DNA from 3 places in the Paenibacillus sp. FSL F4-0100 genome. Region 2 is predicted to be linked to each of the others. Evidence: a T-box and tRNA genes for the amino acid it is inferred to sense, from the RefSeq annotation. Region 2 holds a T-box; the other regions hold tRNA genes.

Region 1 (2,243 bases), 2.9 Mb from region 2:
GAATACGGATCGCAACGATTTACTCGTTTCACGAATTTTCTCAACTATATCTAAAAGCTCATTGCCACCTTGGTGGACCAGAACTTCTCCAAGAATATTGCCAAGGAACCGTACATCCCGCCGCAGCAGATTGTTGGAATTGCTCTTTGCGGTTACTGTAAGTTCAGTCATGCTACTCCTCCCATCTCAACCCGTTTCAGCAGTTTGTCTATAGGACGTAACGCCTTCCTAACATCATACAATAAAAGCGCATGAAAATCTGCATTTTCCAGGCGAAAAAATTAGCCAAATCGACAAAACTAATGATATTGATATACCCATATACCATGGACATTAGTCCTATAAACCTTGACCCAACTATGTTCTTTAGTACATTAACACTTCGCAGGAGAGTCGTGTGAATATGTAAAAAAACATCACACACGGTGATGTCCTGCTTATGTATGGAGCGGGTGATGGGAATCGAACCCACGCTACCAGCTTGGAAGGCTGGAGTTCTACCATTGAACTACACCCGCATATGAACCCACAAAAGTGACGCTATGCTTTGGAGCATATTCCGATTACTTTTGTGGGGCTCTACTCTTAAACAAATCGGGATGACACGATTTGAACATGCGACCCCCTGGTCCCAAACCAGGTGCTCTACCAAGCTGAGCTACATCCCGATATTAATCTTTTGTTTGAAAAATGGCACGCCCTGAGAGATTCGAACTCCCGACCTTTTGATTCGTAGTCAAACGCTCTATCCAGCTGAGCTAAGGGCGCAAATGGAGCGGACGACGGGAATCGAACCCGCGACCCTCGCCTTGGCAAGGCGATGCTCTACCGCTGAGCCACGTCCGCAAATAATGGTGCGCGTGGAGGGACTTGAACCCCCACGTCAAAGACGCTAGATCCTAAGTCTAGTGCGTCTGCCAATTCCGCCACACGCGCACAAGATGAAACAATGGTGAGCCATGAAGGACTCGAACCTTCGACACCCTGATTAAAAGTCAGGTGCTCTACCAACTGAGCTAATGGCTCGCATTTCAGGCCTCCGAAAAGTATTCGGAATCACCTTCAAAGCTTAACTTCACTTTTAGGATGAAGTGGCTGGGGATATAGGATTCGAACCTATGCATGACGGAGTCAAAGTCCGTTGCCTTACCGCTTGGCTAATCCCCAAAATCGATGAGTACTTTTATCTTGCCGATTCTCGTTAGAATCATGCATTAAATGGTGGAGGCTGAGGGGATCGAACCCCCGACCCTCTGCTTGTAAGGCAGATGCTCTCCCAGCTGAGCTAAGCCTCCGTATAAACTCACGGGATTCTCATCCCCTGATGCTTTAAAGATAGTGGTGACCCGTAGGGGATTCGAACCCCTGTTACCTCCGTGAAAGGGAGGTGTCTTAACCCCTTGACCAACGGGCCACAATTTCATGATACATGTCCAATTCAAAAGCGAATCTGGAGCTTCCAACCGGGATCGAACCGGTGACCTCATCCTTACCATGGATGCACTCTACCTACTGAGCTATGGAAGCAAGTGGCTCCCCGAACAGGACTCGAACCTGTGACAACTCGATTAACAGTCGAGTGCTCTACCAACTGAGCTATCAGGGAATATGTACCGCTTGGCGACGTCCTACTCTCCCGGGACCCTTCGGTCCAAGTACCATCGGCGCTGGAAGGCTTAACGGTCGTGTTCGGTATGGGAACGCGTGGAACCCTTCCGCCATCGCCACCAAACGGCTCAGATGCTTGATCACCTGAAAACTAGATACGAAACGAATTTGCAGCACATTGAAATATGTTTTGGATAAGCCCTCGACCGATTAGTATTGGTCAGCTCCATGCATTGCTGCACTTCCACCTCCAACCTATCTACCTCGTGGTCTTCAAGGGGTCTTACGAATTGGGAAATCTCATCTTGAGGGGGGCTTCACGCTTAGATGCTTTCAGCGCTTATCCCTTCCGTACGTAGCTACCCAGCCATGCTCCTGGCGGAACAACTGGTGCACCAGCGGTACGTCCATCCCGGTCCTCTCGTACTAAGGACAGCTCCTCTCAAATTTCCTACGCCCACGACAGATAGGGACCGAACTGTCTCACGACGTTCTGAACCCAGCTCGCGTACCGCTTTAATGGGCGAACAGCCCAACCCTTGGGACCTACTTCAGCCCCAGGATGCGATGAGCCGACATCGAGGTGCCAAACCTCCCCGTCGATGTGGACTCTTGGGGGAGATAAGCCTGTTATC
Region 2 (2,243 bases):
ACGAGCTGCTTGATCTTGATAAGCCTTGACGGCTTCACGCTGATCGGCTGACGTAATCTTATCCACGAGGTCATGCTCCGGCGCCAGGACACAGTAGCTTGCCCCGAACAGCGTATCTGGACGGGTTGTGAACACCTCCAGATGACCATCGTACCCTTCGATGTCAAAACGAACCTCAGCGCCTGTGGATTTGCCGATCCAGTTGCGCTGCATATCCTTCAGGCTCTCGCTCCAGTCCAATTCATCCAGATCCTCAAGCAGACGATCCGCATATTCGGTAATACGCAGAATCCATTGGCGCATCGGTTTACGTACGACCGGATGGCCTCCGCGTTCACTCTTGCCGTCGATGACCTCTTCGTTCGCAAGCACGGTACCGAGCGCTTCGCACCAGTTCACCGGTACTTCAGCCACATAGGCGAGGCCGCGCTTATAGAGCTGGATAAAGATCCACTGGGTCCATTTATAATATTCCGGATCGGTGGTGCTGATCTCGCGGTCCCAGTCATACGAGAAGCCGAGAGATTTGATCTGGCGGCGGAATGTATCAATATTTTGCACGGTAAACTCGCGAGGATGTTTGCCTGTGTCCATTGCATACTGCTCCGCTGGCAGACCGAAGGCATCCCATCCCATAGGATGAAGCACATTGTATCCGCGCATCCGCTTGTAACGGGACACGATGTCAGTCGCCGTGTACCCCTCCGGATGCCCTACGTGCAAGCCTGCGCCTGATGGATATGGAAACATATCCAGCGCATAAAATTTCGGTTTGGATGAGGTATCTTCCGTTTTAAAGGTTTTATTCTCATCCCAGTATTGCTGCCACTTCGGTTCGATGGCCTGCGGCTGATAGCCGTGGCCCGTTGGTTGATTGTCCGTCATACTTCATTGCTCCTCCTTCACAGTCGAGAGACAAGGCCTATGCCATTGCCCAAAAAAACAAAAAAACCTCATCATCCATAGCGCTGATCGCTAGGGACGAGAGGTTTGATTCCCGTGGTACCACCCTAGTTAGCCAAAGGCATGCTTTGCCTTTCACTCCCTTTGCATCCTTATCGCGGATGAGACGACGATGCTTCAGCGGCCGAATCTGCCGGAATACAGCCCTCCGACGGCCGGGTTAACACCATTGCTCCGAGGCGAGTTCATTCCTATCGTCAACCGGTTTTCACCAGACACCGGCTCTCTGCATGATCGAAAGTGGAACGATTGATCCTCATCATCGCGTTCATATTACCGTTTTAATGTGGCTATTATACCCAAAAAGTCCGATCAAGTCAACGAAAGCTCTTCTCCGCTTCTGCGATAATATTCCGGTGTCGTCCCGACCATGGCCTTGAACATCCTGCTGAAATGAGCCAAATGCTTGAAGCCTGCCGCCTGGCTGATCTCCGTGATGCTGAGATGAGGATGGAGCCTGAGCAAAATTTTAGCTTGGTTAATCCGCCGGTGATACAAATATTTAAACACCGTCGTTCCAGTAACCTCCTTAAACAAGGAGGATAAATAGTGCTTCGTAATATGCATATCGCGGGCGATTTGCTCCAGCGTCAGATCCTGCATATAATTTTCCTCGACAAACGACACGACATGCTGGACATGCCGTTCTTTCTCGGAGATGGAGTCCTGATCCTGCACAGCACCCTGGCACCAGTCCGCGATGACGTACATCATCTCTTGAATACGCAAGGTCATCCGTTCCTGACGAAAACCGGCCGTGGATGCCGAGAGGCGATGCATATCGGCCAGCATGCCTTCAAATTCATCCCGGTTCGCCCCTGTCAGTGTCATGCGATGATTTCGCAGCGTTTCGAAGGGGTCCAGCAGTATCGATCTGGCCGTCTCCGAAAGCCCCTTGCAAATCCAGGCCGGATCAAAATGCAGAATGCTTCTGACATATCTAGAATCAGGCTCTACATTCGGACAGTGAAGCGTAAGCCCGTTCATCAAGAGCAGATCCCCCGGCTTCAGCGTGAAAACGGAATCGCCGATCAAATAAGTGCAGCGTCCTTCATGGAAATAATAAATTTCATAAAAAGCATGCGAGTGAAACTGTCCTCCGGACAACGGCTGTTCATTGTAATAGGTCAGATCGAACGGCGCCTGCAGCTGCATGCGGTCAAAGCCTAGCATCATATCGGCAGATGAGGTCATCTAGAGAATCGCCCCTTTAGCGATTTTGGAGTTGTCTAATCCTCAACCCTCAACAAAACGGGGTTTTCTCTATTATAAATGATTTT
Region 3 (2,243 bases), 3.2 Mb from region 2:
TTATAACTTTGGGATGAGATGAGTATCCGATATTGGGTTCCGTCAAAGTTCGCGAAGAGCTTTAAGGCTCGGTAGCTCAGTCGGTAGAGCAGAGGACTGAAAATCCTCGTGTCGGCGGTTCGATTCCGTCCCGAGCCACCATGTACGTTTTATAACTTTATATGCCGGTGTAGCTCAATTGGTAGAGCAACTGACTTGTAATCAGTAGGTTGGGGGTTCAAGTCCTCTCGCCGGCACCATTCTGGAGGATTAGTGAAGTGGCTAAACACGGCAGACTGTAAATCTGCTCTCTTCGAGTTCGGTGGTTCGAATCCATCATCCTCCACCAGTTTTTAGGGGCATAGTTTAAAGGTAGAACAACGGTCTCCAAAACCGTTGGTGTGGGTTCAATTCCTGCTGCCCCTGCCATTGAATATTTATAATGAACTTGGCGATCGTGGCGAAGGGGTTAACGCACCGGATTGTGGTTCCGGCATTCGTGGGTTCGAGACCCATCGGTCGCCCATTATTTCATTATGATTATTCTCTAAAAAAACTATTACATTATGGCGATCGTGGCGAAGGGGTTAACGCACCGGATTGTGGTTCCGGCATTCGTGGGTTCGAGACCCATCGGTCGCCCCATAGTTTTTTTAAAAAATGTTGGGGATTAGCCAAGCGGTAAGGCAACGGACTTTGACTCCGTCATGCATAGGTTCGAATCCTATATCCCCAGCCATTGATTTTTATGTTTGCGGACGTGGCTCAGCGGTAGAGCATCGCCTTGCCAAGGCGAGGGTCGCGGGTTCGATTCCCGTCGTCCGCTCCATTTTTATTTCTGGCGCCATAGCCAAGTGGTAAGGCACAGCTCTGCAAAAGCTTTATCCCCAGTTCGAATCTGGGTGGCGCCTCCATAACAAAACTATGTGCCCTTAGCTCAGCTGGATAGAGCGTTTGACTACGAATCAAAAGGTCAGGAGTTCGAATCTCTTAGGGCACGCCATAAAGTAAGCCGGTGTGGCGGAATTGGCAGACGCGCGCGACTCAAAATCGTGAGGGAAACCGTGGGGGTTCGAGTCCCTTCACCGGCATCATCCAAAAGGAATGTAGACTATAAACGTCTGCATTCCTTTTTTCGTTGCATCTACATCGATAGCTTCGTTGCTCGGTAGCAGCTAAGCTGAAGATCCGTTACTCTTCATGATAAAAGGCTAATCTTGATGAGCTTAAGTGTTATGTCACTTCATTTTATTACTCGCAAGCAATACACCTTAATCCTATGCAAACTTCTGAGATGCAACCTCCTTAGATCAATCTCATTTCCTTTACTATGCTATCCTTCTTCATGATTTTCATATTCGGCCCCATGCTTCATCCTACCGCTACCTTAACCTACCGTTCCACGGGCTTTACTACTATCACCTTAGAGCTGAAGCTATACTCATCAAACTAAACTAACATTAGAAACCACGTCTCTTTATTAGGTAAAACAAAAGCAAGGATACCGGAGGATTCATCCACACAGGTCAGCTTATCGAATCATTGATCCAGTGCAGGGTTGGACGCAGGTCTATAGGAGGCCCCGCCTTAGGTCTAGGTGCAAAAACCGTCCCCAGGCCGTTTTAGTTAAACTCGAAATTACCTAGAATAGAGTCATAAGGTTGAACAAATGAAACAACGATCAAACAACAGAAAGGCGGTGTATAAATGAGAAATTCAAAAGGAAATGGAATGAGTATCCTGTTGATTGGTGTAGGGATCTTGGTTCTCCTGGGAGTATTCGGTCCTCTGCTTGGATGGTTGTTCAGTCTTGTAATTCCAATCCTGATGGTCGCTTTGGGATACTACGGGATCCGGAGAGGTAACACCTTGATGGGATGGGTTATTCTCGGTATCGGTGTGATCTGGTTGATGGGTAAACTGTCTTGGCTGATCGGTCCGATCCTTGGAATCATCTTGATCATCTACGGGGTGTCCCGATTGAAGAATGGTAGACCCCGTTATTGATAAAAACCACTACATTAAATAACATGCAAAAACAACAGATCATGATAGATGAGGAGGGCTAAGCGAATATGAGTGTTTTCCGGCGGATAAGAGACATAACCGTAGCAACATTGAATGAAAAGCTCGAGCAGAGCCAGGATCCGGTTCGATTGATCGACCAGTTCCTACATTCAACCAGACAGGACATTGCTGAGGCTGAGAAGCTGCAGCAGCAATGTCAAGTACATTCCAGACAGCTGAAGCAGCAGGTGGATCAA

What was found. A T-box is a leader RNA that pairs with one kind of tRNA and senses whether it is charged. The one in region 2 lies ahead of leuS (leucine--tRNA ligase), so its partner is inferred to be a tRNA-Leu.
Region 1: it encodes a tRNA-Leu, which carries the amino acid that the T-box ahead of leuS (leucine--tRNA ligase) is inferred to sense. The anticodon was not compared.
Region 3: it encodes a tRNA-Leu, which carries the amino acid that the T-box ahead of leuS (leucine--tRNA ligase) is inferred to sense. The anticodon was not compared.

Annotation. Positions count from the first base shown of each region.
Region 1 is NZ_CP150303.1:6,905,013-6,907,255, forward strand. It holds gene ppc (phosphoenolpyruvate carboxylase) at 1-171, opposite strand, end outside; tRNA gene MHH48_RS31350 (tRNA-Gly) at 445-518, opposite strand; tRNA gene MHH48_RS31355 (tRNA-Pro) at 595-668, opposite strand; tRNA gene MHH48_RS31360 (tRNA-Arg) at 692-768, opposite strand; tRNA gene MHH48_RS31365 (tRNA-Gly) at 772-846, opposite strand; tRNA gene MHH48_RS31370 (tRNA-Leu) at 853-936, opposite strand; tRNA gene MHH48_RS31375 (tRNA-Lys) at 951-1,026, opposite strand; tRNA gene MHH48_RS31380 (tRNA-Gln) at 1,093-1,167, opposite strand; tRNA gene MHH48_RS31385 (tRNA-Val) at 1,220-1,295, opposite strand; tRNA gene MHH48_RS31390 (tRNA-Glu) at 1,340-1,414, opposite strand; tRNA gene MHH48_RS31395 (tRNA-Thr) at 1,452-1,527, opposite strand; tRNA gene MHH48_RS31400 (tRNA-Asn) at 1,531-1,606, opposite strand; rRNA gene rrf (5S ribosomal RNA) at 1,616-1,732, opposite strand; rRNA gene MHH48_RS31410 (23S ribosomal RNA) at 1,799-2,243, opposite strand, start outside.
Region 2 is NZ_CP150303.1:2,137,789-2,140,031, reverse strand. It holds gene leuS (leucine--tRNA ligase) at 1-885, opposite strand, end outside; T-box leader at 975-1,235, opposite strand; gene MHH48_RS09350 (AraC family transcriptional regulator) at 1,276-2,157, opposite strand; gene MHH48_RS09345 (Gfo/Idh/MocA family oxidoreductase) at 2,242-2,243, opposite strand, start outside.
Region 3 is NZ_CP150303.1:6,631,105-6,633,347, reverse strand. It holds tRNA gene MHH48_RS30265 (tRNA-Phe) at 66-141, shown strand; tRNA gene MHH48_RS30260 (tRNA-Thr) at 164-239, shown strand; tRNA gene MHH48_RS30255 (tRNA-Tyr) at 244-328, shown strand; tRNA gene MHH48_RS30250 (tRNA-Trp) at 335-408, shown strand; tRNA gene MHH48_RS30245 (tRNA-His) at 431-503, shown strand; tRNA gene MHH48_RS30240 (tRNA-His) at 549-624, shown strand; tRNA gene MHH48_RS30235 (tRNA-Gln) at 644-718, shown strand; tRNA gene MHH48_RS30230 (tRNA-Gly) at 734-808, shown strand; tRNA gene MHH48_RS30225 (tRNA-Cys) at 820-893, shown strand; tRNA gene MHH48_RS30220 (tRNA-Arg) at 906-982, shown strand; tRNA gene MHH48_RS30215 (tRNA-Leu) at 991-1,070, shown strand; gene MHH48_RS30210 (hypothetical protein) at 1,687-1,986, shown strand; gene MHH48_RS30205 (PspA/IM30 family protein) at 2,055-2,243, shown strand, end outside.